Regions from separate parts of the Rhodospirillum centenum SW genome, predicted to be linked through region 2. Evidence: predicted binding sites of a transcription regulator. Region 2 holds the regulator's gene; the other holds the start of a gene.
The links. The regulator PhoB, encoded in region 2, activates phosphate uptake and scavenging genes when phosphate is short. The targets are predictions, from matches to a motif close to TNTCATAAAACTGTCA.

Region 1 (15,127 bases), 1.1 Mb from region 2:
AGCGCGGCCAGCGCCGCCCGGCCCAGATCGGCGTCCAGCACGCCGACCCGGTCCGGCCCCTCGGCCGCGGGACCCAGCACGTCCACCGGGCCGGCCACCGGATAGGCCGCCACCGGCAGGCCGCTGGCCAGCGCCTCCAGCAGCACCAGCCCGAAGGTGTCGGTGCGCGAGGGGAAGACGAAGACGTCCGCCGCCGCATAGTGCCGGGCCAGATCCTCGCCATGCTGCGCCCCGGCGAAGTGGACCTTGGGGTAGCGCGCCTGCAACTCGGCCCGCTGCGGCCCGTCGCCGACCACGACCTTGCTGCCGGGCAGGTCCAGCTTCAGGAACGCCTCGATGTTCTTTTCCACTGCCACGCGGCCGACATAGAGGAAGACCGGGCGCGGCAGGTCCAGCAGGGCCGCTCCCCGCACCTCCGGCCGCGGCCGGAACAGCTCCGTGTCCACGCCGCGGGTCCAGCGCCGGATGTTGCGGAAGCCGCGCGCCCGCAGGTCCTGCTCGATGGAGGGGGTGGCGACCATCACGGAATGCGCCGGGGCATGGAACCGGCGCACGATGGCGTAGGTCAGCGCCAGCGGGATCGGCGCCCGGTCGCGGACATATTCGGGGAAGCGGGTGTGGTAGGCGGTGGTGAAGGGGATGCGGTAGCGCAGGCAGAAGCGCCGCGCGGCGAAGCCCAGCGGCCCTTCCGTGGCGATATGGATCGCGTCGGGGCGCGCCTCCTCGATCATCCGCGCCAGCCGGCGGCCCGGCCGGATCGCCACCCGGATCTCGGGATAGGTGGGCAGCGGCAGGGTGCGGAAGCGGTCGGGGGCGATCACCTCCACGGTGTGCCCCATCTTCTCCAGCTCGGTCCGGGTCGTCGCCAGGGTCCGCACCACACCGTTGACCTGCGGAAACCAGGCATCGGTGACGATCAGGATCTTCACGCCGCGACCTTCATCGCCGCCCGCGCCCGGATAGCCTCGGCCCAGTTGATGATTTCGAGCTTTCCGTTCTCGTGCTCCACCAAGGCGGTGCATGACTCGACCCAGTCCCCGTCGTTGCAGTAGAGCACCCCGTCCATGTCCCGCATCTCGGCATGGTGGATGTGGCCGCAGATCACCCCGTCCACCTGCCGGCGACGGGCCTCGTCGGCCAGCGCCTTCTCGAAGTCCCCGATGAACTCGACCGCCTTCTTGGTCCGGTGCTTCAGGTAGGCGCTGATGGACCAGTACGGGAACCCGAGCTTCCGCCGGACCCAGTTGAAGCCCGTGTTGATGCCCAGGAGCAGGACGTAGGCAGTGTCCCCCACATGCGCAAGCCACTTGGCGTAGCGCACCACCGCGTCGAACTGGTCGCCGTGGATCACCAGCAGGCGGCGGCCGTCGGCGGTGACATGGACCGTGTCCTCCTGGATCGCCACGCCGCCGAACTGGAGCCCGATGAACTCCCGGAACGCCTCGTCATGGTTGCCCGGGATCAGGAAGACCTTCGCCCCCTTGCGGGCCCGGCGCAGGATCTTCTGCACCACGTCGTTGTGGCTCTGCGGCCAGTACCAGGATTTGCGCAGGCGCCAGCCGTCCACGATGTCGCCGACCAGGTACAGGTACTCGGACTCGTTGTGGCGCAGGAAATCCAGAAGGAAGTCGGCCTGACACCCGCGGGTGCCCAGATGGATGTCCGACAGCCAGATGCTCCGGTACTGTCTGGCGGTCTCCTCGGCCTGCATGGCGCGGCTCCCTTTGCAGATGGTCCGTGACCAGGGATGGAACGGCTGGTGCTTGTAAAGTTGACGGCGGTATACATCTAGATATATCCGAAGACAAAGGCTTGATTCGTGTTGTCACATTCCTCTTGCAGATTTCTTCAAGCCTTCATGATGATGACTTTGGTATTTCATTTATTTTTCACATTACCGTAACATGGAGTCGTGGTGACCGTCGTTGTTCCCTCCTTGCCGGGCCTGCCCCCTACCCTGCCGGGGGCCGGCCGGCGCCTGCTGCTGATCCACAATCCGACCGCCGGGTTCCGCCGCCCCGGATTCCTGCGCCGGACCGTCCAGGCCCTGCGCGACTCCGGCTGCCGGCTGGAGCTGCGGGAGACCGCCGCCCGCGGCGACGCCGAACGCTTCGCCCGGGAGGCGGCGGACGTGGACGCCGTGGTCGCCGCGGGCGGGGACGGCACCGTCAACGAGGTGGTGAACGGCCTGGGGGCGCGGCCGGCGCCACTGCCGTTGGGGGTGATCCCCCTGGGCACGGCCAACGTGCTGGCCGGGGAGCTGGGCCTGCCGGAGCGGCCGGCGGCGCTGGCGGCGCTTCTGGCGACGGGGCCGGTGCGGCTGATCCATCCGGGCCGCGCCGGCGGCCGCTTTTTCACCATGATGGCCGGTGCCGGGCTGGATGCGGCGGTGGTGGAGCGGGTGAACCCCCGGCTCAAGCGGCTGACCGGCAAGGGTGCCTATGTGGTGGAGACGCTCGGGCAGCTTCTGGCCGGGCCGCGGCCGGTCTACACCGTGACGGTTGAGGATGCCGCAGGCGGGGTGGAGCGGGTCCGGGCCGCCTCCTGCATCGTCGCCAAGGGGCACTTCTACGGCGGCCGGTTCGTGCTGGCCCCCCAGGCCGATCTGGAGCGGCCGCAGCTCCACGCCTGCCTGTTCGAATGCGGCGGCCGGGCGGCGGCGCTCGCCTATTCGGCCGGGATGGTGCTGGGGTTGCTGGAGCGCCTGCCCGGCTTCCGGGTCCTGCCGGCCGTGCGCGTGGGCATCGACGGCCCGGCCGGGGAGCCGGTGCAGGGCGACGGCGACGTGATCGCCCGTCTGCCGGTGGAGATCGCGCTGGCCCCGTCCGGCCTGCCGGTGATCGCACCGCCGCCGCCCGCCCGCTGACGGGGGGCTGCGGCGGCGTAGGGGATCAGGCCGGCTCGCCGTCCAGTCCCGCGGGGGAGCGGGTGAAGACCTCCACCCCCGTCTCGGTCACGCCCACCATGTGCTCGAACTGGGCGGAGAGGGACCGGTCGCGGGTCACGGTCGTCCACTTGTCGGCCATCACCTTCACGGCCGCACCGCCGGCGTTCACCATCGGCTCGATGGTGAAGACCATGCCCGGTTCCAGCAGCACGCCGGTGCCCGGGCGGCCGAAGTTCAGCACCTCCGGCGCATCGTGGAAGACGCGGCCGATGCCGTGGCCGCAGAAGTCGCGCACGACGGTGAAACCCTCGGCGCGGGCCGCGGCTTCGATGGCGTGGCCGACATCGCCCATGCGCGCGCCGGGGCGCACCGCCTCGATTCCCGCCCACATCGCCCGCCAGGCCGTGCGGGTCAGCCGCCGTGCCAGCGGCGAGGGCTCGCCGACGAAGTAGGTGCGGCTGCTGTCCCCGAACCAGCCGTCCAGGATCGGGGAGAGATCGACATTGACGATATCGCCCTCGACCAGCCGCTTGTCCTCCGACGGTACGCCGTGGGTGACGACATGGTTGATGGAGATGCAGCTCGCATGGCGGTAGCCGTGATAGCCCAGGGTGGCGGGCACCGCCCCGCGCTCCCGCATCCAGGCTTCGCACTGGCGGTCCAGCTCGGCGGTGCTGATGCCCGGACGGATCAGGCCGGCGACATGGTCCAGCGCCTCCGCGGCCAGACGCCCGGCGCGGCGCAGCGCGGGCCAGTCCTCGGCCCCGTAGAGGGTGATCGGCCGGCCATGCTGGTCGGTCTGGCGCGACTGACGCATCTGTCTCTCTCCCGCGCCTGATCCGGCAGGGGCAGGGGCCGCAGCGGTGCAGGCGACAGAATGATGGGGTGAACATGCCGCCATCGACCGGCCGATGCAATCCGGGAGTCACCGGCCGGGAGTCACCGGGGGTGCCTCCCGCTGTCCGCGTGCCTGTTCTTCCGCGCGCCTGCTCTTCGGGGCTAGCCGGACCGCGCCGTGCCGGCCGGGGACCGCCGGGCGTTATACGCCGTCCGTTCCCGCAGCCGTGCGATCCGCCATGACCGAACCCCTTCCGTCCGTCCGCGGCCTCCCGATCCCCGGGGGCGTCCGATGAGCGGCAGCCGCCTTGCCGCCGCGCGCGGCGTCGTCTGGGTCGTGCTGGAGAGCGGCGGTGTCTCGCTGCTGTCGCTGGCGACGCTCCTGGTGCTGGCCCGGCTGATCGGCCCGGCCGAGTTCGGGCTGGCCGGCCTCGCCCTCTCCATCGTCCAGGTGCTGTACCTGGTGGCGGAGATGCTGTTCCACGACGCCCTGGTGCAGCGGCGCGATCTGGACGACCGCCATGCCGACAGCGCGCTCTGGGCCAGCCTCCTGCTCGGTGCCGGCATGGCCGCCGGCTGCTGGTTCCTGGCGCCGGCGGCGGAGCGGCTGTTCGAGGCGCCGGGGCTGGCGCCGGTGCTGGCCTGGATGGGGCTGAGCCTCGTCTTCGGCGGCGCCAACGGGGTGATGACGGCCCTGCTGCGGCGTGACCTGCGCTTCAAGCGCGTGGCGGCGCGCTCCCTCTTCGGCCGGCTGGCCGGGGCAGCGGCCGGGCTGGCCCTGGCGCTCTGGGGATTCGGCGTCTGGGCGCTGGTGGCGCAGCAGATCGCCATGGCGGCCGCGGCCACGCTGGCGCTCTGGATCGACCCGCCACGGCGACCGCGGCTGGTCCTCTCCCTGCGCCATCTGCGCGAGCTGCTGGGCTTCGCGCTGCCGGCCTTCGTGGCGTCGTTCCTCTGGCAGGCGAACCTGCGCCTGTTCGTGCTGATCGTCGGCTACCTGCTGGGTCCGGCGGCGGTCGGTTACCTGACCGTCGCCATGCGGCTGGTGGATACGGCCCGGATGATCCTGGGCAGTGCCCTGCACCAGTTGGCGCTGCCCCTGTTCTCCCGCCGCCAGGATGACCGCGAGGCGCTGTCCCGCGGCTTCCGGCAGGCGACGGAGCTGACGGCGCTCGTCACCCAGCCGCTGTTCGCCGGCCTGTTCGCGCTGGCGCCGGAGGTGGTGGCGCTGGTCCTGGGGCCGGGCTGGGATCCGGCGGTGCCGCTGGTCCGCATCCTCTGCATCGTCGCCATGGCGCAGCTCGTGCGGCAGTTCGGCAATGCGGCGCTGACGGCGGTGGGCCGGCCGCGCTGGCTGGCGGTGCAGAACGCGATCGGCCTCGCGGTCAGCGTCGCGCTGCTGGTGGCTTTCGGAGAGGCGGGGGTGGTCGTCGCGGCGGCGGTCTGGGCGGCCCGCTTCGTCGCCGTGCTGCCGCTGAACGCCTGGATGGTACGGGTCGGCGCGGGGGTGCGCTGGCGCGACCAGTTCGGCCCGGCCGCCCTGCCGGTGGCGGGGGCCTGCCTGATGGCGGCCCTGCTGCTGGCGGCCCGCCTCTGGCTGGTGCCGCACTGGCCGGCGCTGCCGGCACTGGCCCTGCTGGTGCCGGCCGGCGCCCTGTTCTATCTGGCGCTGGTGCTGCTGATCGATCGCGGCCCGCTGGCGCGGCTGGCCGCCTTCGCCGCCGCTGCCCTGGGCCGCCCGGCCAAGGCCTGAGGCCGGGTGCCATCGTCAGACGTCAGGCACCGTCAGACGTCAGGTACCGCCAGACGGCAGGCACCGTCAGGCGATGGTGCTGGCGTCCTCGGGCTGGCGCTGCGGGCTGCGCGGCAGCCGGCCCTTCCAGACGGACAGGCACTCCCCGGCGCTGTCGCCGCTGCCGATCTCGTACCAGCCGCGGCGGTCATTGAAGAGCAGCCGGTAGCCGCCCCGACGGTCCCGCTCGAAGCGGAACACGGGCCGGTCCAGATTCGGGAAGTGGACGACCAGCCGGTCGAAGTCGGGACCGGAGCTGCGGGTCACGGACTCCCAGAGACCCCGGTCCAGCTTGGGCAGGGCCACCGAGTTCCATTCCGCCAGATCGGCGGGGGTGAAGCGGGCGAGGGAGAAGGGCACGACGGTCATGGATGCTGCGGTGCGCTCATGGGTCAGCGGAGGTCTCCCCGACACCCCCCTCCGGACAGTCGGGGTGGCGTGCGGCCGGAACCCGGCACACGCAAGAGGAAGACTGCGCGCCGAGGGGTTAAGACCCACTTAAGCCGCCTGCACCCGTGTCGCGGCGGCAGCGTGTCCTGTTGCAGTTGCACCGCATTCTTCGCTGTGTTATGTGCTCGCTCGCCCGACGTCAGGGGGGTATCCTCCTGGCTCGCCCGCTTATTGCTAAAGCCCTGAAATTCTTCAGGTCTGACGGACTAGCCGAGGTTACCAGGTGGCAACCGAAGGGACAGGCGTATCCGGACTTGCGGCGCGCTACGCGACCGCTCTGTTCGAACTGGCCGACGAGAACAAGGCTCTGGACCAGACGGCCCAGGACCTCGCTCTGCTGAAGCAGCTGATGGCCGAAAGTGCGGATCTCCGCCGTGTCGTGCGTAGTCCGCTGCTTTCCAGGTCCGACCAGGCCCGCGCGATGGATGCGGTGCTGGCACAGGTGGACGTGTCCGGGCTGGTGCGCCAGTTCGTGGGCCTTGTGGCCCGGAACCGGCGCCTCTTCGCCCTTTCCGGCATGATCGACGGCTTTCTGGCCGAGCTGGCCCGGCGCCGCGGCGAGCAGACGGCCCGTGTGGTCGCCGCCCGCCCGCTGTCGCAGGAGCAGCTTGACGCCCTCACCGACGCGCTGCGTCGGGCGCTGGGCTCCAAGGTCTCCGTCGATCTCCGGGTGGACCCGTCGCTGATCGGCGGAATGGTCGTCAAGGTCGGCTCGCGCATGATCGACAGTTCCGTGCGCACGAAGCTGACCAAGCTGAAACTCGCCATGAAAGGGGTTGGATAATGGAAATCCGCGCGGCTGAGATTTCCGCGATCCTGAAGCAGCAGATCGCGAACTTCGGCACCGAAGCCGACGTTGCCGAGGTCGGCACGGTGCTGTCGGTCGGCGACGGTGTCGCGCGCGTCTACGGCCTCGACAACGTCAAGGCCGGCGAGATGGTCGAATTCCCCGGCGGGGTGAAGGGCATGGCCCTGAACCTTGAGACCGACAATGTCGGCGTGGTGATCTTCGGCGACGACCGCGACATCAAGGAAGGCGACACCGTCAAGCGGACCGGCGCCATCGTCGAGGTCCCCGTCGGCCGCGGCCTGCTCGGCCGCGTGGTGGACGGCCTGGGCAACCCGATCGACGGCAAGGGCCCCATCCAGGGTGCCGAGATGCGCCGCGTCGAGGTGAAGGCCCCGGGCATCATTCCGCGCAAGTCCGTGCACGAGCCGATGCAGACCGGCATCAAGGCGATCGACGCCCTGGTGCCGATCGGGCGCGGCCAGCGCGAGCTGATCATCGGTGACCGCCAGACCGGCAAGACCGCCGTTGCGATCGACACCTTCATCAACCAGAAGACGATCAACGCCGGCGACGACGAGTCGAAGAAGCTCTACTGCATCTACGTGGCCGTCGGCCAGAAGCGCTCCACGGTCGCCCAGATCGTGAAGACGCTGGAGGAGACGGGCGCGATGGAATACTCCATCGTCGTCGCCGCCACCGCGTCCGAGCCGGCGCCCCTGCAGTTCCTGGCGCCCTACACGGGCTGCGCCATGGGCGAGTTCTTCCGCGACAACGGCATGCATGCCGTGATCGTGTACGACGATCTCTCCAAGCAGGCCGTCGCCTACCGCCAGATGTCGCTGCTGCTGCGCCGTCCGCCGGGCCGCGAAGCCTATCCGGGCGACGTGTTCTACCTGCACTCGCGCCTGCTGGAGCGGGCCGCGAAGATGAACGATGACAAGGGGGCGGGGTCGCTGACCGCGCTGCCGGTGATCGAGACGCAGGCCGGCGACGTGTCGGCCTACATCCCGACCAACGTCATCTCCATCACCGACGGCCAGATCTTCCTGGAGACCGGCCTGTTCTACCGGGGCATCCGCCCCGCCATCAATGTCGGCCTGTCGGTCAGCCGCGTCGGCTCCGCCGCCCAGATCAAGGCGATGAAGCAGGTCGCGGGCAGCATCAAGCTGGAGCTGGCCCAGTTCCGCGAGATGGCGGCCTTCGCCCAGTTCGCGTCCGATCTCGACGCCACGACCCAGCGCCTGCTGAACCGCGGCGCCCGGCTGACCGAGCTGCTGAAGCAGCCGCAGTTCAGCCCGATGGCGGTCGAGGAGCAGGTGGTCAGCATCTATGCCGGCGTGAAGGGCTACCTCGACAAGGTCAAGGTCGAGGACGTCAACCGCTACGAGGCGCACCTGCTGGATGTCATGCGCGACAACGGCGCCGACATCCTCGCCGCGATCCGGACGGACAAGCAGATCACCAAGGACACCGAGGAGAAGCTGAAGGCCTTCCTCGAGAACTTCGGCAGGACCTTCGTCTGATCCGCCCCCGCCAGGGTTGAGTTCGGGGCCAAGAACCACAAAGGGCCGGCATGCCTAGCCTCAAGGACATCCGAAACCGGATCGGAAGCGTGAAATCCACGCAGAAGATCACCTCCGCGATGAAGATGGTCGCGGCCAGCAAGCTGCGCCGCGCCCAGGAGCAGGCCGAGGCCGGCCGGCCCTTCGCCGACCGCATGGCCCGGATGCTGGCCTCCCTGGCCGCCAACGTCTCCGGCGCCACCGGCGGTCCCCGCCTGATGACGGGGACCGGCTCGGATCAGGTCCACCTGCTGGTGGTCGTGACCTCCGACCGCGGTCTCTGCGGTGGCTTCAACAGCACCATCGTCCGCGAGGCGCGGCGCACCATCAAGCGCCTCACGGGTGAGGGCAGGACGGTCAAGCTCCTCTGCGTCGGCCGCAAGGGCCGCGATCTGCTGCGGCGCGAGTACGCCGGGATGATCGTCCACTCCTTCGAGGATGTCGGCCGCCGCCGGCTCTCCTTTGCCGACGCGGACAGGATCACGGCCAAGGTGCTGGAGCTGTTCGAGGCCGGCGAGTTCGACGTCGCCACGGTCATCTACAACAAGTTCCGCTCGGCCATCACCCAGGTGGTGACGGCCCAGCAGGTCATCCCGTTCGCCCCTGCCGTCGCCACCGAACCGGCGGAGACGGCCGAGGCGAAGCCGCTCTACGAGTTCGAGCCGAACGAGGAGAAGATCCTCGCCGAGCTGCTGCCGCGGAACCTGGCCGTCCAGGTCTACTCGGCACTGCTGGAGAGTGCCGCGAGCGAGCAGGGCGCGCGGATGACCGCCATGGACAACGCCACGCGCAACGCGGGCGACATGATCAAGAAGCTCACGCTGGTCTACAACCGGACGCGCCAGGCCTCGATCACCAAGGAACTGATCGAGATCATCTCCGGCGCCGAGGCCGTCTGATCCCGGCGCAGGCACGCACGCAACACCGACACGACGTCACGGTTACTCGACGCAAGGTTCCGAGGGAGTTCACCCCATGGTCGCTATCGCCACCCAGCCGAGCAATACCGCCGGTCGCATCACCCAGGTGCTGGGCGCCGTCGTGGACGTCCAGTTCGACGGCGACCTGCCGCCGATCCTGAACGCCCTCCGCACCACCAACGAGGGCAAGCCCCTGGTGCTGGAGGTGGCGCAGCATCTCGGCGAGAACACGGTGCGCTGCATCGCCATGGACACGACCGACGGGCTGACCCGCGGCCAGGACGTGGTGGACACCGGCGCCCCGATCTCCATGCCGGTCGGTCCGGCCACGCTGGGCCGCATCCTGAACGTGACCGGCGAGCCGATCGACGAGCGCGGTCCGGTGAAGGCCGAGAAGACCTACCCGATCCACCGCTCCGCCCCGGAGTTCATCGAGCAGTCCACCGAGGCGCAGATCCTCGTCACCGGCATCAAGGTCATCGACCTGCTGGCCCCGTACCTGAAGGGCGGCAAGATCGGCCTGTTCGGTGGTGCCGGCGTCGGCAAGACCGTGACCATCCAGGAGCTGATCAACAACATCGCCAAGGCGCACGGCGGCGTGTCGGTCTTCGCGGGCGTGGGCGAGCGGACCCGTGAGGGCAACGACCTCTACCACGAGATGATCGACTCCGGCGTCATCAAGCTGAACGAGAGCGGCGACACCGCCGGCTCCAAGGTGGCCCTGGTCTACGGCCAGATGAACGAGCCGCCGGGGGCCCGCGCCCGCGTCGGCCTGTCCGGCCTGACCATCGCGGAATATTTCCGCGACGAGGAAGGCCAGGACGTGCTGTTCTTCGTGGACAACATCTTCCGCTTCACCCAGGCCGGCGCCGAGGTGTCGGCGCTGCTCGGCCGCATCCCCTCCGCGGTGGGCTATCAGCCGACCCTGTCCACGGACATGGGCGCCCTGCAGGAGCGCATCACCTCCACGAAGAAGGGCTCGATCACCTCGGTGCAGGCCGTGTACGTGCCCGCCGACGACCTGACCGACCCGGCCCCGGCGACCTCCTTCGCGCATCTGGACGCGACGACGGTGCTGAACCGCGCCATCGCCGAACAGGCGATCTTCCCGGCGGTGGACCCGCTCGACTCGACCAGCCGCGCGCTCGACCCGCGCATCGTCGGCGAGGAGCACTACAAGGTCGCCCGCGACGTCCAGAAGGTGCTGCAGCAGTACAAGTCGCTGCAGGACATCATCGCCATCCTGGGCATGGACGAGCTGTCGGAAGAGGACAAGCTGATCGTGGCCCGCGCCCGCAAGATCCAGCGCTTCCTCTCGCAGCCCTTCCACGTCGCCGAGGTGTTCACCGGCTCCCCGGGCGTGTTCGTGCCGATCGAGGACACCATCCGCAGCTTCAAGGGCATCGTGGCCGGCGAGTACGACCACCTGCCGGAGGCGGCCTTCTACATGGTCGGCACCATCGAGGACGCCGTCGCCAAGGCCCGCAAGATGGCCGCCGAGGCGGCGTGATCAGAGGACGGACGGCCGGTGCCGGCGGGCACACGCCCCCGGCCCCGGGCTTCTGAAATCTGACATCGGGAGGTCATGATGGCCGACAAGCTCGAGTTCGAACTGGTGTCCCCGGAGAAGCTGCTGGTTTCGCAGCCGGTGGCGATGGTGGTGGTGCCGGGGGCCGACGGTCTGTTCGGCGTGCTGCCGGGACACGCGCCGATGATCGTCACCGTGCGTCCGGGCATCATCGACGTCTACGGCGACAACCAGACCACCGTCAGCCGCCGCATCTTCGTGGCCGGCGGCTTCGCCGAGGTGACGGACACCCGTTGCACCGTGCTGGCGGAGGAAGCCTCCGACCTGGACGCGCTGCTGAAGTCCGATACCGCGGCGCTGGAAAAACAGATCAGCGATCTGCGCGAGGATATCGAGGACGCGACCTCCGACGTCGAGCGCCGCGCCCTGGAGACCCGGCTCGTGACGACCCAGGCGAAGCTGGACCTGATCGCCTCCCAGCAGGACGCCGAAGCGGCCTGACACCGGCCAGCGGCTCCCTCCCTCCGGGGGAGGGGCCGCAGCCCGTTCCCCCGCCCGATCGGGCTGCGGCATGGTCGGCCGCCGGGGGGGGGCCTGCCGGGTCGGCTGTTGCATAGCCCGGCGGACGTGCCAATCTTCAGCGGTGCCGCGGCGGTTGCGGGTCGCTCGCAAGCCGCCGCGCGATGGTCATACGATCCTGGCGCCCGGCGCCGGGCCCAACGAGGAGACGGCGCGTTCCGATGGCGTACAGGCACTGGACGATCGACGAACTGCCCTGGGACCGGCTGGACCCCTCCAAGGTCGATCCGGCCATGCTGAAGGTGGCCAAGGCGGCGGCCCTCGTCGAATATAACGGGCACATCTACGCCGACTATCTCTGCAACATCTTCGCTGACGATCCGGAGTTCCAGGAGGTCGCGCGCGCCTGGGCGGTGGAAGAGGTGCAGCACGGTGAGGCGCTGGGCCGCTGGGCCGAGGCCGTGGACCCCGCCTGGAGCTTCCAGGACGCGGTGCAGCGGTTCCGCGACGGCTACCGGATCGACACCGATGCCACCACGTCGGCCCGCGGCTCCCGCTCGGGCGAACTGGTCGCCCGCTGCATCGTCGAGACCGGCACCTCCAGCTACTACACGGCGCTGGGCGACAGCACCGACGAGCCGGTGTTCAAGCTGATCTGCAAGCACATCGCCGCGGACGAGCTGCGCCACTACAAGCTGTTCTATGATTACCTGAAGCGCTATCTGGAGCGCGAGCGGCTGAACCGCTTCCAGCGCCTGTGGATCGCCCTGTCCCGGATCAACGAGACCGAGGACGACGAGCTGGCCTACGCCTATTACGCGGCGAACCACTGGCAGCAGCCCTACGACCGGGCCGTCAACACCCGGGAATACATGCTGCACGCCTACAGCTACTACCGGCCCCAGCACCTGGACCGGATGGTCGCCATGGTGTTCAAGGCCAGCGGGCTGAAGCCGCAGGGGATGCTGCACGACCTTGCCGCGCGGGTCGCCTTCAAGCGGATGCGCCGTCGCGCCGGCCTGCCCGCCCTGGCCTGATCCGCGGGGCTGCCGTTCAGGCGGGCCTGGACGTCAGGCCGCGACGGCCGTCTGCCGGGCGCGCTCGCTGCGCGCCTCCGCCAGCTTGCGCTCCAGCCTGGCGATCCGGCGGTCCAGCTTCTTCAGCCGTTTGCGCTCCTTGCCGCGTCTGCCGGCGCTGTCCTTGCCCGCCGGGTGCAGGGCGACCAGCGGGCGGATGCGCTCCAGCACGGCGCTGCGCTCCGCCTCCCCCAGACGTTTCCAGCCCTTCACTTCCGCCTTGTCGCGGAAGCAGCCCAGGCACATGCCCCGGGCATCGAACTTGCAGAGCTTCACGCAGGGGTTCTCGACCTTCACGGCACAGTCTCCCGATGCGGCGGATACCCGACTCCGCTACCGCAACTGAGACTGACTTGCAAGAGTGCGGGAGGAGAGCCTGCCGCGGGTCGCCGTAGGGATCAGCCCGCGCCGTCCAGCCAGTCATCGATCAGGCGGCGGGCGATGGCGTCACGGGGCGGCAGGCGGAAGCCGTCGCTGCCGCGGTTGGCCTTGATCCAGTCGCGCTCGAACCAGGCCACGTCCTCCATCTCCTCCGGGTCGGTGGTGATGGCGGAACTGGTCGCCCGCGCCGTGAAGCCCAGCATGAGCTGCCCCGGAAAGGGCCAGGGCTGCGAGGAATGGTAGCGCACATCCGTGATGTGGACGCCGGCTTCCTCCCAGCTCTCCCGCGCCACCGCTTCCTCCGCGCCCTCGCCGGGTTCCACGAAGCCGGCGAGGCAGGAATAGAAGCCGGGCGGAAACTTCGGCTGCCGGCCCAGGATGCAGCGGTCGCCGTCGGTGATCAGCATGATGACCACGGGATCGGTGCGCGGGAAATGGTGGGTGGCGCAGGCAGGATCCGTGCAGTGCCGGGCATGGCCGCCGTCGGCCACGATGGTGGCGCTGCCGCAGACGCCGCAGAAGCGGTGCCGCCCGTGCCAGAGCAGCAGCCCGCGGGCATAGGCGAACAGGCTGCCGGCCCGCTCTCCGATCAGCGGCGACAGGGTGCGCAGATCGACGAAGGCGCCGAGTCCGCCCAGCCGGGGGTGCGCGGCCGGGTCCTCCAGCGGCGACAGGTCCACGGCGAAACAGGCGGTCTCCCCCTCCAGCCCCAGGAACACCGGCTCCGCTGCGGCGATCTCCCGCCACCAGCTCTCCGCCGGGTCCAGCCAGACCGGCTGCGGCGCCTCGCGCGGGCCGTCCACCAGATGCTTGCCGCGCCAGACGGGCACCAGCCGCGTGCCGGCGGCGGCGAGGCGGCCGGCCAGCCATGCCGCATCCCGCCGCTTCACCGCGGCACGGTCGAGGCTGCTGCCGGCATAGAAGTTCACGATGCTCATGGTGCGTCAGTCGTGACACGGGCCGGCGTGGAAGGGAAGCACCGCGTCCCGGGCGCATGGATGCGCCGTTCTCCGGTCCCGGATTTCGACCCGTCCGGGTGGTTTCGAGCATCCGGGAGGGTTGTTCCGTGGCGATCAAATCACATATGTGTTCACCGGGACGCGGTTTAATCCCGTTCCGCCAGCCCGATCCCCCGACTGCCGCCGGACCCTGTCCGGCCCGACCGATTCGGAGATGCCGTGGAGGCCGTCAACGACCTGATCCTGCTGGCCGGCGTGCTGCTTCTCCTCGCCATCGTGGCGGGGCTGGTTTCTTCGCGTGTCGGCGCACCGCTGCTGCTGGTCTTCCTGGGACTGGGCATGCTGGCGGGCGAGGACGGTCCGGGCGGAATCCCCTTCGGCGACTATCAGGTCGCCTATCTGGTCGGCAGCGTGGCGCTGGCCGTGATCCTGTTCGACGGCGGCCTGCGCACCCGGCGGGAGACGTTCCGGCAGGCGCGCTGGCCGGCCCTGGTCCTGGCGACCGTCGGCGTGCTGCTGACGGCGGCCGCGACCGGCGCGGCCGCGGTCTGGTTCCTGGGGACGGGCTGGGAGGAGGGGCTGCTGATCGGGGCCATCGTCGGCTCCACCGACGCGGCGGCCGTCTTCTTCCTGCTGAACACCCACGGGCTGGGGCTGCGGCCCCGGCTCAGCGCCACGCTGGAGGTGGAGTCCGGCCTCAACGACCCGATGGCGATCTTCCTGACGCTGCTGGGCATCCAGCTCGTCACGGCCACCGCTCCCCTGTCGCCCTGGGTCTTCGCCCACGATTTCGCCCTGCAACTGATGGGCGGGGTGGCGCTGGGGATCGTGGCCGGGCACGCGCTGGCCTGGGCGGTCAACCGGATCCAGGCGGCGGACGGGCTCTATCCGATCCTGGCCCTGTCGGGGGCCCTGTTCATCTTCGGCGTGGCGCAGTGGCTGGGATCCTCCGGCTTCATGGCGGTCTTTGTCACGGGCTTCGTGCTGGGCAACCGCCGGCACCGGGCAGACCTGCTGATCCGGCGCTTCCACGACGGGCTGGCCTGGCTGGCGCAGATCGCCCTGTTCGTCATGCTGGGCCTGCTGGTCACGCCGTCGGCCCTGGAGCCGCTGGCCCTGCCGGGGCTGATGATCGCGCTGGTGCTGGTGCTGCTGGCGCGGCCTCTGGCGGTCGCCCTCTGCCTGCTGCCCTTCCGCTTCGCCTGGAACGAGATCGCCTTCGTCGGCTGGGTCGGCCTGCGCGGCGCGGTGCCCATCGTGCTGGGCACCATCCCCGTGCTGGCAGGGGTGGAGGGGGCGCAGGCCTATTTCGGCATCGCCTTCGTCGTCGTGCTGGTCTCCCTGGTGGTGCAGGGCTGGACCATCGGTCCGGCGGCCCGGCTGTTGCGGGTGGAGGTGCCGCCCGATCCGGCGCCGCCGCCGCGCA
Region 2 (15,127 bases):
ACCGCCCAGGCTGAGGAGCAGCGTCGGCTTCGCCCCGGCCCGGTCGTCCAGCCAGGCGAAGCCGATCGCCCCCGCCCCGGCTGAGACGTTCAGCAGGATGGCGAAGACGATGATCTGTGCCGTCGTCATGCCGAACAGCGCCCCGGCGAAGATGCCGCCGAACGCGGTGATGGTGCTGATGCCGTCGCGCCAGAGCGCGCTGGCGATCAGGAAGCGCACCGTGTTGGCGCGGCGCCCGGCGTGCCGGATCGTCCCGGCCAGGGTGGCGAGGCCGCGGCGCACCGCCTCCGACGCCGACAGGCCGGAGGGGGCGCGGTCCGGCACCAGCAGGAACAGGGGCAGGCTGAACAGCGCGTACCAGACGGCGACCAGGACGGAGGTGGCGCGCACCGGCGCCGCATCCTCCGTCCCCAGCAGGCCGAACAGCGGCCGGTCGGTCTGGATCAGGAGCACGAGGCAGAGCACGAGCGCACCGAGCCCGCCGAGATAGCCCACGCCCCAGCCCCAGCCGGAGACGCGGCCGATCATCCCCGGCGGCGCCACGGACTGCAGCAGGGCGTTGTAGAAGACGTTCGCCAGCTCGAAGGCGGTGGCGGCGACGCCGAAGGCGACCAGCGCCAGCAGGATGTAGGACGGGTCCGGCCGCACCAGGAAGAGGCAGGCCGAGCCCGCCACCGTCAGCGCCGTGAACACCGCCAGCCACGGTCTGGCCCGGCCTCCCTGGTCGGCGATGGCGCCCAGCACGGGCGACAGCACGGCCACCGCCAGCCCCGACAGGGCCAGCGCGAAGCCCCAGTCCCGCGCCCCCGACTCGGGATCGGCGGCCACGGCGTCGGTGAAGTAGCGGCTGAAGACGAAGGTGCCGACCACCGTGTTGAAGGCCGACATCGCCCAGTCGTAGAGGCACCAGCCGGCGACCGCGGCCCTTCTGCCCTGCAAGCTCTCCGCCATCCGCCCTGTTCCTCAGCATCACCGCGCAGGCGGGGCGAAAGTGGCAGACGGCCCCGGCCACGGCAAGCGCCGCCCGGGGCGATACCGGGGCGGCCATTCGGGCATGCGGACACGCCGCGCCCCGCCCCGTCGCCCGGAGGCGGCGGAACGGGGGCGGGCCAGGAGGAACTCGGGTGACAGGGAACTCGGAAGACAGGAAAGCCGGGCCGCGGCCAGTCCTATCCTCGGCCAGTCCTACCCGCGGACGGTGAGGACGAGGCAGCCACCGACACCGGCGGGCTTCACGCTGGGCCGCAGGCCGGCATCCCTGAGCAGGCCCTGCACCCCTTCGACCACGGCGGTCGGGCGGGTCAGGGTCACGCTGGGATCATGGTGGCCGAGGCGTCGGCAGCGATCGAGCGCCGTCATGATCTGGCGCGCCAGGGCGTCGGGGCCGTAGGGCGGAAACGCGCGGGCGAGCGTCGGGGTCTCTTCGGTGACGGACAGTGCGGCAGCCGTCATGCCGGGTTCCGGATTGCGGGCTCCGGTCGCCACTGCGGGAAACATGCAAGGTCCCTGGGTTGGACATGGCCGGAAGCGCCCCGCTCCCGACACCAATAACATAGGACCGGGCTATGGCTTTTCAGCGGCGATAATCCTGCGCCTTTTCCGATGGCTGCCCCGCATCCTTTGCAGGCGGACCTTCACCTTTTCCTTACCCGTCGGCCCCGCTTCCGGGGGAGGCCCGGGGCGCGGTCCTTCCGACCGGCCGCGGGCCGGTCTACACTGTCCGCGGAACCAGGGGGCGGACGGCGGGCCGCCCTTCGCGTGCGGGAGGCGACGATGGCGGAGCAGGACGATCCGGGAAAGGCGCTGGCGGCCGCGCGCGAGGTGGCCCGGCGCCTGAACGACTCGCTGGACGAGCTGCGGGCGGTGCTGCCCGTCACCGGCACGGGACTGGCCTACATGCCCGAGAAGTTCCGCACCGAGGCGGACGCCCTGCTGCACCGCTTCCGCACCCTGCACGGGCTGCTGGCGGGCCGGGTGCTGCCGGCGGCCATGGGCCGGGCCGGGCTGGAGGCGCGGGGCAAGACCACGCGCGAGCTGGCGGGGCTGCTGGCCGGGATGCGGCTGGTGCCGGACGCGGAGGCGTTCGACCACCTGACCCGGCTGCGCGACCGGCTGCGCGACGCCTTCCCCGTCGATCCGGCGGAGGAGGCGGAACTGCTGAACGCCGCCGCCCGCGCCGTACCCCACCTGACCGCCCTGCTCGCCGGGCTGGAGACGGCGGCCGGGTCACCGGGCACGGACGACGGGGGCACGGACGGCGCGACCACGCGGGCGCCCTGAACGGCGCGTCCGGGGAGCGCCGGGGCGGCCGGAACGGCCGGAACGGCCCGGTTCCCGCCGGACGGAAGACCCTCTATGCTGGTCCCATGCGGCTGAAGACGGACGAGATCAGGATCATCAAGCATCTGGTGGCCGAGCATCTCGGCACCGCGGCGGAGGTGCGCCTGTTCGGCAGCCGCGTGGACGACGGCCGCCGCGGCGGCGACATCGACCTGATCGTCACCGTGGACGCCCGGCCCGACTCCGGCCGCGAGGCCCGCCTGCACTGGGCGCTGGAACAGGCCCTGGACGACCAGCGGGTGGACCTGCTGCTGCATGTGCGCGGCGAACCGCCGCTGCCGATCCAGCGCATCGCCTACCGGACGGGGGTGGTGCTGTGAGGGAAGGCCCGGGGGCCTTCCTCAGCCGAACAGCAGGATCAGCACCAGCAGGACGATGACCGCCCAGACGGGGCGGAGCTGCTGGGCCGTGCGGGCGCGCTGGCGGGTGTCGATCTCGCGCAGACTGGCCGGGTGGATGCGCAGCCCGCCTTCCGACACCTGCGAGGCCAGGGCCTCGGCATCGCGCACCAGCCGGGGCAGCCCGCCGGCGATCTGCGCCAGGGCCCCCGCGGCCTGGGCGACGCGCGCCTCCGGCCCGCGGTTCTCCCGCATCCATTCCTCGATCAGCGGCCGGGCCATCTCCCACATGTTGATGCGGGAGTTCAGCGCCCGGCCGACGCCCTCGGCCGTCAGCATGGACTTCTGCAGCAGCAGGAGCTGCGGCTGCGTCTCCATCTGGAACCGCTCGGTCACGGCGAAGAGCTGGGCCAGCAACCGGCCGATGGAGATTTCGCTCATCGGCTTGTTGTGGACCGGCTCGCCGATGGCGCGGCAGGCCTGCCGGAACATCTCCAGCGACTGGGTGCGCGGCACGAAGCCGGCATCGAAATGCACCCGCGCCACCAGATCGTAGTCGCGGTTCAGGAAGCCCAGCAGCATGTCGGCGAGATAGAGCCGGGTCTGCCGGTCGATGCGGCCGACGATGCCGAAATCGACCGTCATCAGATTGCCCTGCATGTCCACGAACAGGTTGCCGGGATGCAGGTCGGCGTGGAAGAAGCCGTCGCGGAAGACCTGGTTGAAGAAGCCGTTGGCGGCGTACAGCAGCACCCGGTCGGGGTCCAGGCCGGCGGCGCGGATCTGATCCACCCGGTCGACCGGAATGCCCTCCACCCAGTCCAGCGTCAGCACGCGGGTGCTGGTGCGGTCCCAGTCGATGGTGGGGACGTTGAAGCTGGGATCGTCGCGGAAATTGTCCCCCATCTCGGAGGCGGCGGCCGCCTCCATCCGCAGGTCCATCTCCATCGCCACCGTCTCGGCGAAGGTGTCCACCACCTCCACCGGCTTCAGGCGCTTCAGCCGCGGTTGCAGCCAGAGCGCCAGATCGGCGAGCCAGTACATCAGGTCGATGTCCTGGCGGAAGGCCTGGGCGATGCCCGGCCGCAGCACCTTCACCGCCAGCCGGCGGCCGTCCGGCGCCTCGGCATAGTGGACCTGGGCGATGGAGGCCGCGGCCACCGGCTTCGGATCGAAGCGGGAGAACAGCACCCCGATCGGCCGCTCCAGCTCCGACTCGATGATGGCGACGGCCTCGTCGGCCGGGAACGGGTCCAGCCGGTCGCGGAGCTGCGCCAGATCGGCCGCCACCGCATCGCCCACCAGATCGGCGCGGGTGGACAGGGCCTGTCCCAGCTTGACGAAGCTGGGGCCCAGCTCGGTCAGGGCGCGGGCCAGCCGCACCCCCGGCCGCCCGATGGCGTGCGGGTTGTTCAGCCGCCGGAGCACCCAGGCGACGCCGGGCGTGACATCGCTGTATTCATCCACCGCCAGCGCGCCGTGCTTGCCGAGCGTGCGGACGATCACGACGAGGCGCAGGAGATTGCGGGCGATGGTGATCATGGGCGCGCCTCCGCCGGGCGCACGCCCGGCCGGCCGGCGCGGAGAACCGCGGTCTGACTGGTCATCGTCCCTCGGGCGCCATGGCGCGGCGCCGGTTCCGTTCGTGCGTCTTCTCTGCCGGCGGCGGTCCCGCCGGCGCTGCGCAGCCGGTCGTGCGGCAGTCCCAGAACAGGCAGCCCCAGAACAGGCAGCCCCGGGACGGACGGAATCAGGACAGCCCGACGGGCCGGGCGCCCTGGTCGTCCGTCATGCCGCAGCACCGGCCGCATCGGCTCAGACCCGCCAGGCGGAATGCACGGCGGCGATGCCGCCGGTCAGGTTCCGGTAGCGGACGCGGGCCAGGCCCGCCGCCTCGATCCGGCGGCACAGGGCCTCCTGCCGGGGGAAGCGCCGGATGCTCTCCACCAGATACTGGTAGCTCTCGCGGTCGCCGGCCACCATCTCGCCCAGCCGCGGCAGCACCCCGAAGGAGAAGCCGTCGTAGATCTCGCGGAAGATCGGCAGGGTGACGTGGCTGAACTCCAGGATGAACAGCCGCCCGCCCGGCTTCAGCACGCGCCGCGCCTCGGCCAGGGCCACGTCGATGTGGGTGACGTTCCGCAGGCCGAAGGCGATGGTGTAGGCATCCACCGAGCGGCTGGCGATGGGCAGCGCCTCGGCATTGCCGACCATCCAGTCGATGCCGGTGCCGTCGGAGCGCTGCGGCAGGCCGCGGTCGATGGCGCGGTCGCGGCCGACGCGGACCATGGCCTCGGTCAGGTCGCAGACCAGCACGCGGGAGCCCGGCGCCCGGTTCGACAGGCGGAAGGCGATGTCGCCCGTGCCGCCGGCCACGTCCAGCAGGGTCTCTCCCGGCCGGGGATCGACCATGGAGACGAAGCTGTCCTTCCAGAGTCGGTGGATGCCCCCCGACATCAGGTCGTTCATCAGGTCGTAGCGCGTGGCGACGGAGGAGAAGACCCCCCGTACGAGCGGCGTCTTCTCCCGCGGGTCCACCTCGCGGAAGCCGAAGAAGCGGGACTCCTGTCCCGGCGGGGGCGTGGTCTCAGTCATGCGCGGCACCCTAGCGCAGCGCGCGCGGGCACGGAAGCGGGCGCGGCAAATAGCTACGCTTTTTCAAAAGGAGTTGACCCCGGACGGGTTTCCGCCCGGGACGGGCGGGGGAAGCGGCGCCCGGCCGGCCGGTGCCCGGGGCGTGTTCCGGCCCGGAGAGTGTCCGGCTCAGAGCGTGTTCTGGTCGAGCGCGTAGCCGGCCGAGCGGACGGTGCGGATCAGGTCCTGGTCGTCGGTCTCGTTCAGCGCCTTGCGCAGGCGCCGGATGTGGACGTCCACGGTGCGCGGCTCGACATAGACGTCGTGCCCCCAGACCACGTCCAGGAGCTGCTCGCGGCTGAAGACCCGGCCGGGGTGCTGCATGAAGTGGCGCAGCAGGCGGAACTCCGTCGGCCCCAGATGCACGTCGCGGCCGTTGCGGCGGACCCGGTGCGCGGCCAGATCCATCACCACGTCGGCGAAGCGCAGCAGCTCCTCCGCCAGCCCCGGTGCCGCGCGGCGCAGCACCGCGCGCATGCGGGCGACCAGCTCGGTCGGGCTGAACGGCTTGGCGATGTAGTCGTCCGCCCCGCTGTTCAGCCCGCGGACCTTGTCCGCCTCCTCGCCGCGGGCGGTCAGCATGATGACGGGCGTGTCGCGGGTCTTCGGGTTGCGCCGGAGCTGGCGGCAGACCTCCAGCCCGCTCATCAGCGGCAGCATCCAGTCCAGCAGCACCAGATGCGGCGCCTGCTCGTTGGCCAGCAGCAGCGCCTCCTCCCCGTCGCTGGCGGAGATGACGCGGAACCCCTCCTTCTCCAGATTGTACTTCAGCAGGGTGACGAGATCCGCCTCATCCTCGACGATCAGGATCAGGGGCTTCAGGGCTGAGTTCATGGCGGGTCCGGCTGGGGGCTTGCGGTCACTCGGGCGGGCGGTCAGGGCGTCGCCGGGGTCTCGGGCGAGACGACGGCGAAGCTCGACTCGTCGCCCTTGGGCCGGTCGGTGGTGAGCGGCTGACCGACGATCAGGAAGTGGATCGTCTCCGCGATGTTGGTCGCGTGGTCGCCCGCCCGCTCCAGGTTCTTGGCGATGAACAGCAGGTGCGTGCAGGGGGTGATGTTGCGCGGGTCCTCCATCATGTAGGTCAGGACCTCGCGGAACAGGCTGGTGTAGAGATCGTCCAGCTCCTCGTCGCGGTGCCAGGCGGCGATGGCCTTGTCCAGGTCGCGGTCGACATAGGCGTCGAGCACTTCCTTCAGCATCTCCTGCACCAGCTTGCCCATGCGCGGGATGGCCGAGGCCGGGCGGACGGCGGGCAACTGGGCGAGCGCGATGGATCGCTTGGCGATGTTGGCGGCATAGTCGCCGGTGCGCTCCAGATCGGCGGAGATCTTCAGCGCCGCCAGGATCTCGCGCAGGTCGCTGCCCATCGGCTGGCGCAGGGCCAGCATGCGGATGGTCTCCTGCTCGATCTGGCGCTCATAGTCGTCCAGCCGGTTGTCGGACTGCATGACACGGCCGGCCAGATCCACGTCGCGGCGGGTCACCGCCTGCACGGCGGCGTCCACCTGCGCCTCGGCCACGCCGCCCATCTGGGTGATCAGGCCGGAGAGCCGCCGCAGTTCCTGCTCGAAAGACTTGACGGTGTGTTCGGTGGCCATGCTGACCCCTTGTCCTGCTGGCGGCCCGCGCGGGGCCGGACGCCGTGCCGGCTCAGCCGAAGCGGCCGGTGATGTAGCCCTGGATGCGCTCGTCGCGCGGGTTGATGAAGATCTCCTCGGTGTCGCCGACCTCGACCATGTCGCCCAGGTAGAAGAAGGCCGTGCGCTGGGAGACGCGAGCGGCCTGCTGCATGTTGTGAGTGACGATGATGATGGTGAAGGCCTGGCGCAGCTCGTCGATCAGCTCCTCGATGTGCGCCGTGGCGATGGGGTCGAGCGCCGAGCAGGGCTCGTCCATCAGGATCACCTCGGGGCTGACCGCGATGGCGCGGGCGATGCACAGGCGCTGCTGCTGGCCGCCGGACAGGCCGGTGCCCGGCTCCAGCAGGCGGTCCTTCACCTCGTTCCAGAGCCCGGCGCGGCGCAGCGAGGTCTCGACGATCTGGTCGAACTCGTCCTTGCGGGTGGCGAGGCCGTGCAGCCGCGGGCCGTAGACGATGTTGTCGTAGATCGACTTCGGGAACGGGTTCGGCTTCTGGAACACCATGCCGACGCGGGCGCGGAGCTGCACCACGTCCAGCACCGGGTCGTGGATGTCCTGCCCGTCCAGCGTGATCAGCCCTTCCACCCGGCAGATGTCGATGGTGTCGTTCATCCGGTTCAGGCAGCGCAGGAAGGTGGACTTGCCGCAGCCCGAGGGGCCGATCAGGGCCAGCACCTCGTTCTCGTAGATGTCCACGTCGATGCCGTGCAGCGCCCGCTTCTCGCCGTAGAAGACCTTGACGCCACGCGCCGCCATCTTCACCGGCTTGCTGGAGGCGGTCGCCACGGCGGCCGTCGTGTTCAGGGTCGCGTTGTCCATGGTCCTCACCAGCGGCGTTCGAATTTCTTGCGGAGATAGATGGCGGCGCCGTTCATCATGATCAGGAAGGCCAGCAGCACCATGATCGCGGCCGAGGTCAGTTCGACGAAGCCGCGCTCGGGCGCGTCGGCCCAGATGTAGACCTGCACCGGCAGCACCGACGAGCTGGAGAGCAGACCCGACGGCGGCTCGGTGACGAAGGCGTTCATGCCCACCATCAGCAGCGGCGCCGTCTCGCCCAGCGCCTGCGCCAGGGCGATGATGGTGCCGGTCAGGATGCCGGGCATGGCCAGCGGCAGCACATGGTGCATCACCGTCTGGAGCCGCGACGCCCCCATGCCCAGGGCCGCCTCGCGGATCGAGGGCGGCACCGCCTTCAGCGCGGCGCGGGCGGCGATGATGATGGTCGGCAGGCTCATCAGGGCGATCACCATGCCGCCGACCAGCGGTGCCGACCGGGGCAGGCCGAAGAAGCCCAGGAAGACGGCGAGGCCGAGCAGGCCGAAGACGATCGAGGGCACCGCCGCGAGGTTGTTGATGTTCACCTCGATCAGGTCGGTGAAGGAGTTCTTCGGCGCGAACTCCTCCATGTAGACCGCCGTGGCGACACCGATCGGCAGCGCCAGCAGCACGGTCACGATCAGCAGGTAGAGGGAGCCGACCACCGCCCCGCGGATGCCCGCCAGCTCCGGATAGTTGCTGTCCGACGCGGTGAAGAAGGTGGAGTTGAAGACCGACGTGGCCTTGCCCTGCTCCACCAGCCGGTCCAGCCAGGCGAGCTGTTCGTCGCTGACCGGACGGCTCGACTCCGGCAGGGTGCGGTCGATGCGGCCCTTGCGGATCTGGTTGATGTCGTCGGAGGCGGGCAGCCAGAACTCCCGCGTCTGGCCCACCATGGCGGGGTCCTCCAGCACCTCGCGGTACAGGAAGACGCCGGCCACCGGGCTGATCAGGCCGCGCAGCGCGCGCTTGGGCACCCGGCCCGAGACATCGGGGAATTCCCGGTAGAGCGCGTCCTGGACCAGATCCTGGAAGGCGGCGCGGTCCCAGTCGGCCGGGTTGCCCGTGCCCTTGGGATCGATCGTCTTCGCGTCCAGCGTCACCTCCAGCCGGATCGCCGTCTGCGTGAACGCCCCCACCCCGTTGTGCAGGATGGTGTAGAGCAGCACGACCAGCATCAGGCAGGCGACCGCGATCGCCACGATGCCATAGGCCTTGAACCGCCGCTCGGCCGCATAGCGCCGGCGCAGCCGCTTCTCCGCGGCCTCCGACGTGTGGAAGGACCCGGGGGTCGCCATCGGTTCCGCCAGATCAGTCATACTTTTCCCGATATTTCTGGACGACGCGCAGGGCGACGACGTTGAGGACCAGGGTGACGAAGAACAGGACGAGGCCGAGGGCGAAGGCCGAGAGGGTCTTGGCGCTCTCGAACTCCTGGTCGCCGGTCAGCAGGGCCGCGATCTGCACGGTCACCGTGGTCACCGCGGCCAGCGGATTGACGGTCAGGTTCGCGGCCATGCCGGCGGCCATGACGACGATCATCGTTTCGCCGATGGCGCGGCTGACCGCCAGCAGGAAGGCGCCGACGATGCCCGGCAGCGCCGCCGGCAGGATCACCTGCCGGATCGTCTCCGACCGCGTGGCGCCGAGCCCGTAGGACCCGTCGCGCAGGCTCTGCGGCACGGCGTTGATGACGTCGTCCGAAAGGGAGGAGATGAAGGGCACGATCATGATGCCCATGACCACGCCGGCCGCCAGCGCGCTGTTGGAGGAGACGTCCAGCCCCAGATCCACGCCGAGGTTACGGATCACCGGCGCCACCGTCAGGATGGCGAAGAAGCCGTAGACCACGGTGGGGATGCCGGCCAGGATCTCCAGCACCGGCTTGACCGTGCTGCGCACCCGGCGCGGCGCGTACTCGGCCAGATAGATCGCCGAGAGCAGCCCCACCGGCAGCGCCACCGCCATGGCGACGGCGGAGATCAGCAGTGTGCCCGTGAACAGGGGGATGGCGCCGAACGCCCCGGACGACCCCACCTGGTCGGCGCGGATCGCCGTCTGCGGGCTCCAGTGCAGGCCGAACAGGAAATCCGTCACGGGCACGTAGGCGAAGAAGCGCACGCTCTCATAGAGCAGCGAGAGCACGATGCCGACCGTGGTCAGGATGGCGATGATCGAGCAGACCACCAGCGCCCAGACGACCACGCGCTCCACATTGTTGCGGGCGCGGAAGCGGGGCGCGATCAGCCGCCGGGTCAGCATCAGCCCGCCGGCGGCGAGCGCCATGCAGACGGCGAAGACCGACCAGCCGGCGATCCGTTGCAGATCGTCATAATGCGCCGCGGCGGGGCGCAGCGCCTCGACCACCGCGGGATTGACATAGGCTTCCTGACCGGCGGCCAGATTGCGGATGTTGATGAGCAGGAGCTGCCGTTGCGTCTCGCCCAGGGCGTCGGCCGCCTGGACGGCGATCGGTCCGGAGACCCGCTCCAGCTCGGTCGGCGCCAACGCCGCCCGGGCCCAGGTCAGCACCGACTCCGGGGACATCCCGTTCAGCACCAGCGTCTCGATGACCGGCGCCTGGAGCACCAGCCAGAACAGCACCAGCAGCAGCGCGGGCAGGCCGGCCCAGATGGCAGCGAAGGCCCCGTAGTAGCCGGGCACCGAATGCAGGCTGGCGATCCGCCCGCCCGACACGGCCACCGCCCGGCTCCGCCCCATCCAGAAGCCGATGGCGGACAGCAGCAGCAGGATGGCGACGGTCAACTGGATGGACATCGGCGTCCCCGAACGCGGGAGTGCCCCGCACCATGGAAATACACATTACCGGACGCCGAAAGGGCTACCGGCAGTCATGACTGCCGGTAGCACCGATCGAACGACCAGACAACCGGATCAGGAGGCCGGCTTGGCCATCGGGGTCAGGGACTTCACCGTCTCCTGCACCTTGGCCAGACGCTCCTTCGGCATCGCCACCAGGCCCTTGTCGGCCAGGTAGCCGTCCTCGCCGGCGGCGCGCTCACCGACATACTCGGTGACGAACTCCTTCAGGCCCGGGATGACGCCGACATGGGCGTTCTTCAGGTAGATGAAGAGCGGGCGGGAGATCGGGTACTCGCCGGAGGCGATGGTCTCGAAGCTGGGGGTCACGCCGGAGATGGTCGCGCCCTTCAGCTTGTCCAGGTTCTCCTCCAGGTAGGAGAAGCCGAAGATGCCGTAGGCATCCTTGTTCTGCTCCAGACGCTGGACGATCAGGTTGTCGTTCTCACCGGCCTCGATGAACACGCCGTCCTCGCGCATGGTCTGGCAGACGGCCTTCTTGCGGGCAGCGGCCAGCGACTTCACCGCCGGATACTCCTCGCAGCCGGTGTCCATCACCAGCTCGACCCAGGCGTCGCGGGTGCCGGAGGTCGGGGGCGGGCCGAGCACCTCGATCGGGGCGTTCGGCAGGGAGGGATCAACGTCGGACCAGCGCTTGTGCGGGTTCGGGACGATCTGGCCGTTGACCTCGACCTCCTTGGCCAGCGCCTGCCAGAGCTGGGCCTTGGTCAGGTTGATGTCCGGGCCGGACTTGGCGTGGGCGAAGGCGATGCCGTCGAAGCCGATCATGATCTCGGTGACTTCTTCGACGCCGTTCTTCTGGCACTGGTCGAACTCGGACGCCTTCATGGCGCGCGAGGCGCCGGTGATGTCCGGGTGATCGGCACCGACGCCGGCGCAGAACAGGCGCATGCCGCCGCCCGTGCCGGTCGATTCCAGGATCGGCGCGGGGAAGCTGGTGGTCTGGCCGAAGCGCTCCACCACCGTGGCAGTGAAGGGGAAGACCGTGGAGGAACCGACGATGCGGATCTGCTGGCGGGCCTCGGCGACGCCGGTCAGGCCGACGACGGAAACCGCGGCGAGCGCGGCGGCAAGGGCAAGCTTCTTCGTGGTCACGACATTGCCTCCGATTTCTTGGCAACTGGTCCGGGGATGCAAGCCCGCTCTCCCCGGCAACTGGGTCCCGGCGGGGTAGCCGGACCTTAGTCCCCGAGCGCGAACCAAATACTACGGTCGCATGACGGTTTGATGACAGCCGGCCCCGTCGGGAGCCGCGGCGACGCAGGGCTGACCGGACCGGAACGCGCGCGCCTGCCCGGATGGGGCGCCTGCCCGGATGGGGCGCCTGCCCGGATGGGGCGCCTGCCCGGATGCGGCGCCGGACGGATCAGGCGACGGCGCCGGGCAGCGGCTGCGCCGGGGCCGGTTCCTCCGTCGCCGCCGGCAGCAGCACGGTGAAGGTGCTGCCCTTGCCCACCTCGCTGTCGATGGCGAGGCGGCCGCGGTGGCGGTTGACGATGTGCTTGACGATGGCGAGCCCCAGCCCCGTGCCCCCCAGCGCGCGGGAGCGGGCCGGGTCCACCCGGTAGAACCGCTCGGTCAGCCGCGGCAGATGGGTGCGCGGGATGCCGTCGCCACGGTCGATCACGGCGACCGCGACCAGATGCGTCGGCCGCCGCCGGCCGGGCAGGACCGGAACCGCCGACAGGGCGCCCGGGACACCGCCGCCGCCGCCGCTGGCGGGCTGATCGGAGACGGAGAGCGCGACCGTCACCTCGGTCTGCTCGCGCCCGTACTTGAGGGCGTTGTCGATCAGGTTCTGGAAGACCTGGGCGAGCTGGTCCTCGTCCCCCACCACGGGGGGCAGCCGGTCCGGCCCGTCAACCCGCAGCCGGATCTTCCGGGCCGCCGCGCGCAGCTCCAGCATGGCGACGACCTTGCGCACGATTTCCGCCACGTCGGCGGTGCCGGACGGCGGGGTGTGCTCGTCCAGCTCGATCCGCGACAAGGACATCAGGTCGTTGACCAGCCGGGACATGCGCCCGGCCTGGTCGTGCATGATGCCCAGGAAGCGGTCGCGCGCTTCGGCGTCGTCGCGGGCGGGGCCGCGCAGAGTCTCGATGAAGCCCAGCAGGGTGGCGAGCGGGGTGCGCAGTTCGTGGCTGGCGTTGGCGACGAAGTCGGCCCGCATCTGCTCGGACCGCTTCAGCACGGTGATGTCGTGCAGCGTCAGCAGCACCGCGGCCTCGGTCCCGGCGCCGGGATCGGCCGGGCCGGCAGGGCTGGCGGCGGGGCGGCGGAACGGCTTGACCCGCGCCTCCAGCACGCGCTCCACCGGCAGCGGCAGGGCGAACTCCACGCTGCGCGAGGTGCCGCCCCGCAGCACCTGTCCCACCGCCTCCAGCACGGCCGGGTTGCGCAGGCTGACGGCGAGGTCGCGCCCGGACATGCGGTCCCCGAACAGGGTGCGGGCGGCGGCGTTGGCCTGTGCCACCCGGCGGTCGGGGTCGATCAGGATCAGCGGCTCGTGCATCGCCTCGACCACCGCCTCGCCCACGGCGACGCGGCGCTCGGCCTTGTCCAGCCGCTCCAGCCAGCGGCGCTGCGCCTGCGCCGTGGCCGACAGCAGGGTCTGCGCCACGGCGGAGTTGGGCAGCGGTGCGGGCACCGGATCGTCCGCCCGGGCCGTCTGGTCCAGGAATTCCGCGATCAGCCGGGAGTCCTGGTAGAGCATGCGCAGGACCAGCCCGGTCAGCCCGGCGGCCAGGGTGATCGCGGCCAGGGCAAGGCCGAAGCCCAGCTTTCCGGCGAACACCAGCGACAGCAGAATCCCCCCGGTCGGCGCCAGCAGCAGGACGCCGATCAGGACGAAGCGGTCGGGACGGATCTCTTGCCTGCTCATCGGACGCGGTCTGCCGGTGCTCTCCCCAGTCCGGACCCCGGACGGGACCTGTGATCCGGGCCCCGGGCGGGTCCCGTCCGCCCCCGCCGGCCGACATCGGCTCCGGCACGGGGCGAACGGTCGTGATAGCATCGGTCCCGCCGGCCCGCAGCGGCGTCATCGAAATTTCATCGCGTGCCGGGGCGCGATGCCGGGTCGCAGTACCGGATTGCGATGCCGGGCAGGCCGGCCCTACCAGGCCAGGGCGTCGTGCGCGGCCAGCACCGCGGCGGTGACCATGTCGTTCGCCGTGGCCCCCATCTGGACGATCTGCACCGGCCGGTCCAGCCCGATCAGCAGCGGCCCGACCAGCGTGCCGCCGCCCATCTTCTGCAACATCTTGGCGCCGATGTTGGCGGCGTGCAGGCCCGGCATGATCAGCACGTTGGCCGGGCCGGAGAGGCGGCAGAACGGGTAGAGCCGGCTCATCAGCTCGAAATCCAGCGCCACGTCGGCCGACATCTCGCCATCGTACTCGAAATCCACCGAGCGCCCGTCCAGCAGGGCCACGGCGTCGCGCACATGCTGCGCCCGCTGGTGCATCGGCTGGCCGAAGTTGGAGAAGGAGAGGAAGGCCACCCGCGGCTCGTGCCCCATCTGCCGCGCAGTGCGGGCGGACTGGATGGCGATGTCGGCCAGTTCCTCGGCCCTGGGCTGTTCATGCACCGTGGTGTCGGCGATGAAGACGGTGCGCGCCCGGCTGGCCAGCACCGACAGGCCGAAGACGACATGGTCCGGCTGCGGGTCCACGACGCGGGCGATGTCCTCGAAGGAGACGGCGAAGCTGCGGGTCAGCCCGGTGACCAGCGCGTCGGCGGCGCCCAGCGCCACCATGCAGGCGCCGAAGACGTTGCGGTTCTGGTTCACCAGCCGCTGGCAGTCCCGGTACAGCATGCCGCGCCGTTGCAGCCGGCCGTAGAGGAAGTCGGAGAAGCCGTCGTTGAGCTGGGAGACGCGGGCGTTGTGGATCTCCAGCGGCTCGATGGAGCCCAGGCCCAGGCTGGCGATCTGCTCGATGATCACCTCCTCGCGCCCGATCAGCACCGGCGTGCCGTAGCCGGCGGTGCGGAAGGCCAGGGCGGCGCGGATCGTCCGCTCCTCCTCGCCCTCGGCGAAGACGACCCGCTTGGGGGTGGCCTTGACCTTCTCGAAGATGAGCTGGAGGCTGTCCGAGGTGGGGTCGAGGCGCAGGCGCAGGGAGCGGCCGTACTCCTCCATGTCCACGATGGGTTTGCGGGCGACGCCCGACTCCATGGCCGCCCGCGCCACCGCCGCCGGGATCTTGACGATCAGGCGCGGGTCGAAGGGAACGGGGATGATGTATTCCGGGCCGTAGCGCAGCCGCCGGCCGGCATAGGCGGCGTCCACCTCGTCCGGCACGTCCTCGCGCGCCAGTTCGGCCAGGGCGCGGGCGGCGGCGATCTTCATCGCCTCGTTGATGGTGCTGGCCCGCACGTCCAGGGCGCCGCGGAAGATGTAGGGGAAGCCCAGGACATTGTTGACCTGGTTGGGATAGTCGCTGCGGCCGGTGGCGACGATGGCGTCCTTGCGGACGGTGCGCACCTCTTCCGGCGTGATCTCCGGGTCGGGG

Region 1: the regulator PhoB is predicted to act here: its motif matches at 1,888-1,903, upstream of RC1_RS10780 (diacylglycerol/lipid kinase family protein).

What each region holds. Positions count from the first base shown of each region.
Region 1 is NC_011420.2:2,303,660-2,318,786, reverse strand. Features, by position in the region: gene RC1_RS10790 (glycosyltransferase family 4 protein) at 1-929, opposite strand, end outside; gene RC1_RS10785 (UDP-2,3-diacylglucosamine diphosphatase) at 926-1,711, opposite strand; gene RC1_RS10780 (diacylglycerol/lipid kinase family protein) at 1,916-2,866, shown strand; gene map (type I methionyl aminopeptidase) at 2,892-3,704, opposite strand; gene RC1_RS10770 (lipopolysaccharide biosynthesis protein) at 4,017-5,477, shown strand; gene RC1_RS10765 (hypothetical protein) at 5,544-5,885, opposite strand; gene RC1_RS10760 (F0F1 ATP synthase subunit delta) at 6,190-6,750, shown strand; gene atpA (F0F1 ATP synthase subunit alpha) at 6,750-8,279, shown strand; gene RC1_RS10750 (F0F1 ATP synthase subunit gamma) at 8,330-9,217, shown strand; gene atpD (F0F1 ATP synthase subunit beta) at 9,294-10,748, shown strand; gene atpC (ATP synthase F1 subunit epsilon) at 10,827-11,267, shown strand; gene RC1_RS10735 (ferritin-like domain-containing protein) at 11,507-12,322, shown strand; gene RC1_RS10730 (DUF1289 domain-containing protein) at 12,356-12,658, opposite strand; gene nudC (NAD(+) diphosphatase) at 12,760-13,680, opposite strand; gene RC1_RS10720 (potassium/proton antiporter) at 13,921-15,127, shown strand, end outside.
Region 2 is NC_011420.2:3,360,190-3,375,316, reverse strand. Features, by position in the region: gene RC1_RS15665 (MFS transporter) at 1-951, opposite strand, end outside; gene RC1_RS15660 (hypothetical protein) at 1,186-1,452, opposite strand; gene RC1_RS21865 (hypothetical protein) at 1,774-2,280, shown strand; gene RC1_RS15650 (nucleotidyltransferase domain-containing protein) at 2,367-2,660, shown strand; gene ubiB (2-polyprenylphenol 6-hydroxylase) at 2,682-4,220, opposite strand; gene RC1_RS15640 (class I SAM-dependent methyltransferase) at 4,494-5,273, opposite strand; gene phoB (phosphate regulon transcriptional regulator PhoB) at 5,442-6,146, opposite strand; gene phoU (phosphate signaling complex protein PhoU) at 6,188-6,913, opposite strand; gene pstB (phosphate ABC transporter ATP-binding protein PstB) at 6,966-7,775, opposite strand; gene pstA (phosphate ABC transporter permease PstA) at 7,781-9,094, opposite strand; gene pstC (phosphate ABC transporter permease subunit PstC) at 9,087-10,553, opposite strand; gene RC1_RS15610 (PstS family phosphate ABC transporter substrate-binding protein) at 10,671-11,711, opposite strand; gene RC1_RS15605 (ATP-binding protein) at 11,983-13,497, opposite strand; gene RC1_RS15600 (NADP-dependent malic enzyme) at 13,729-15,127, opposite strand, start outside.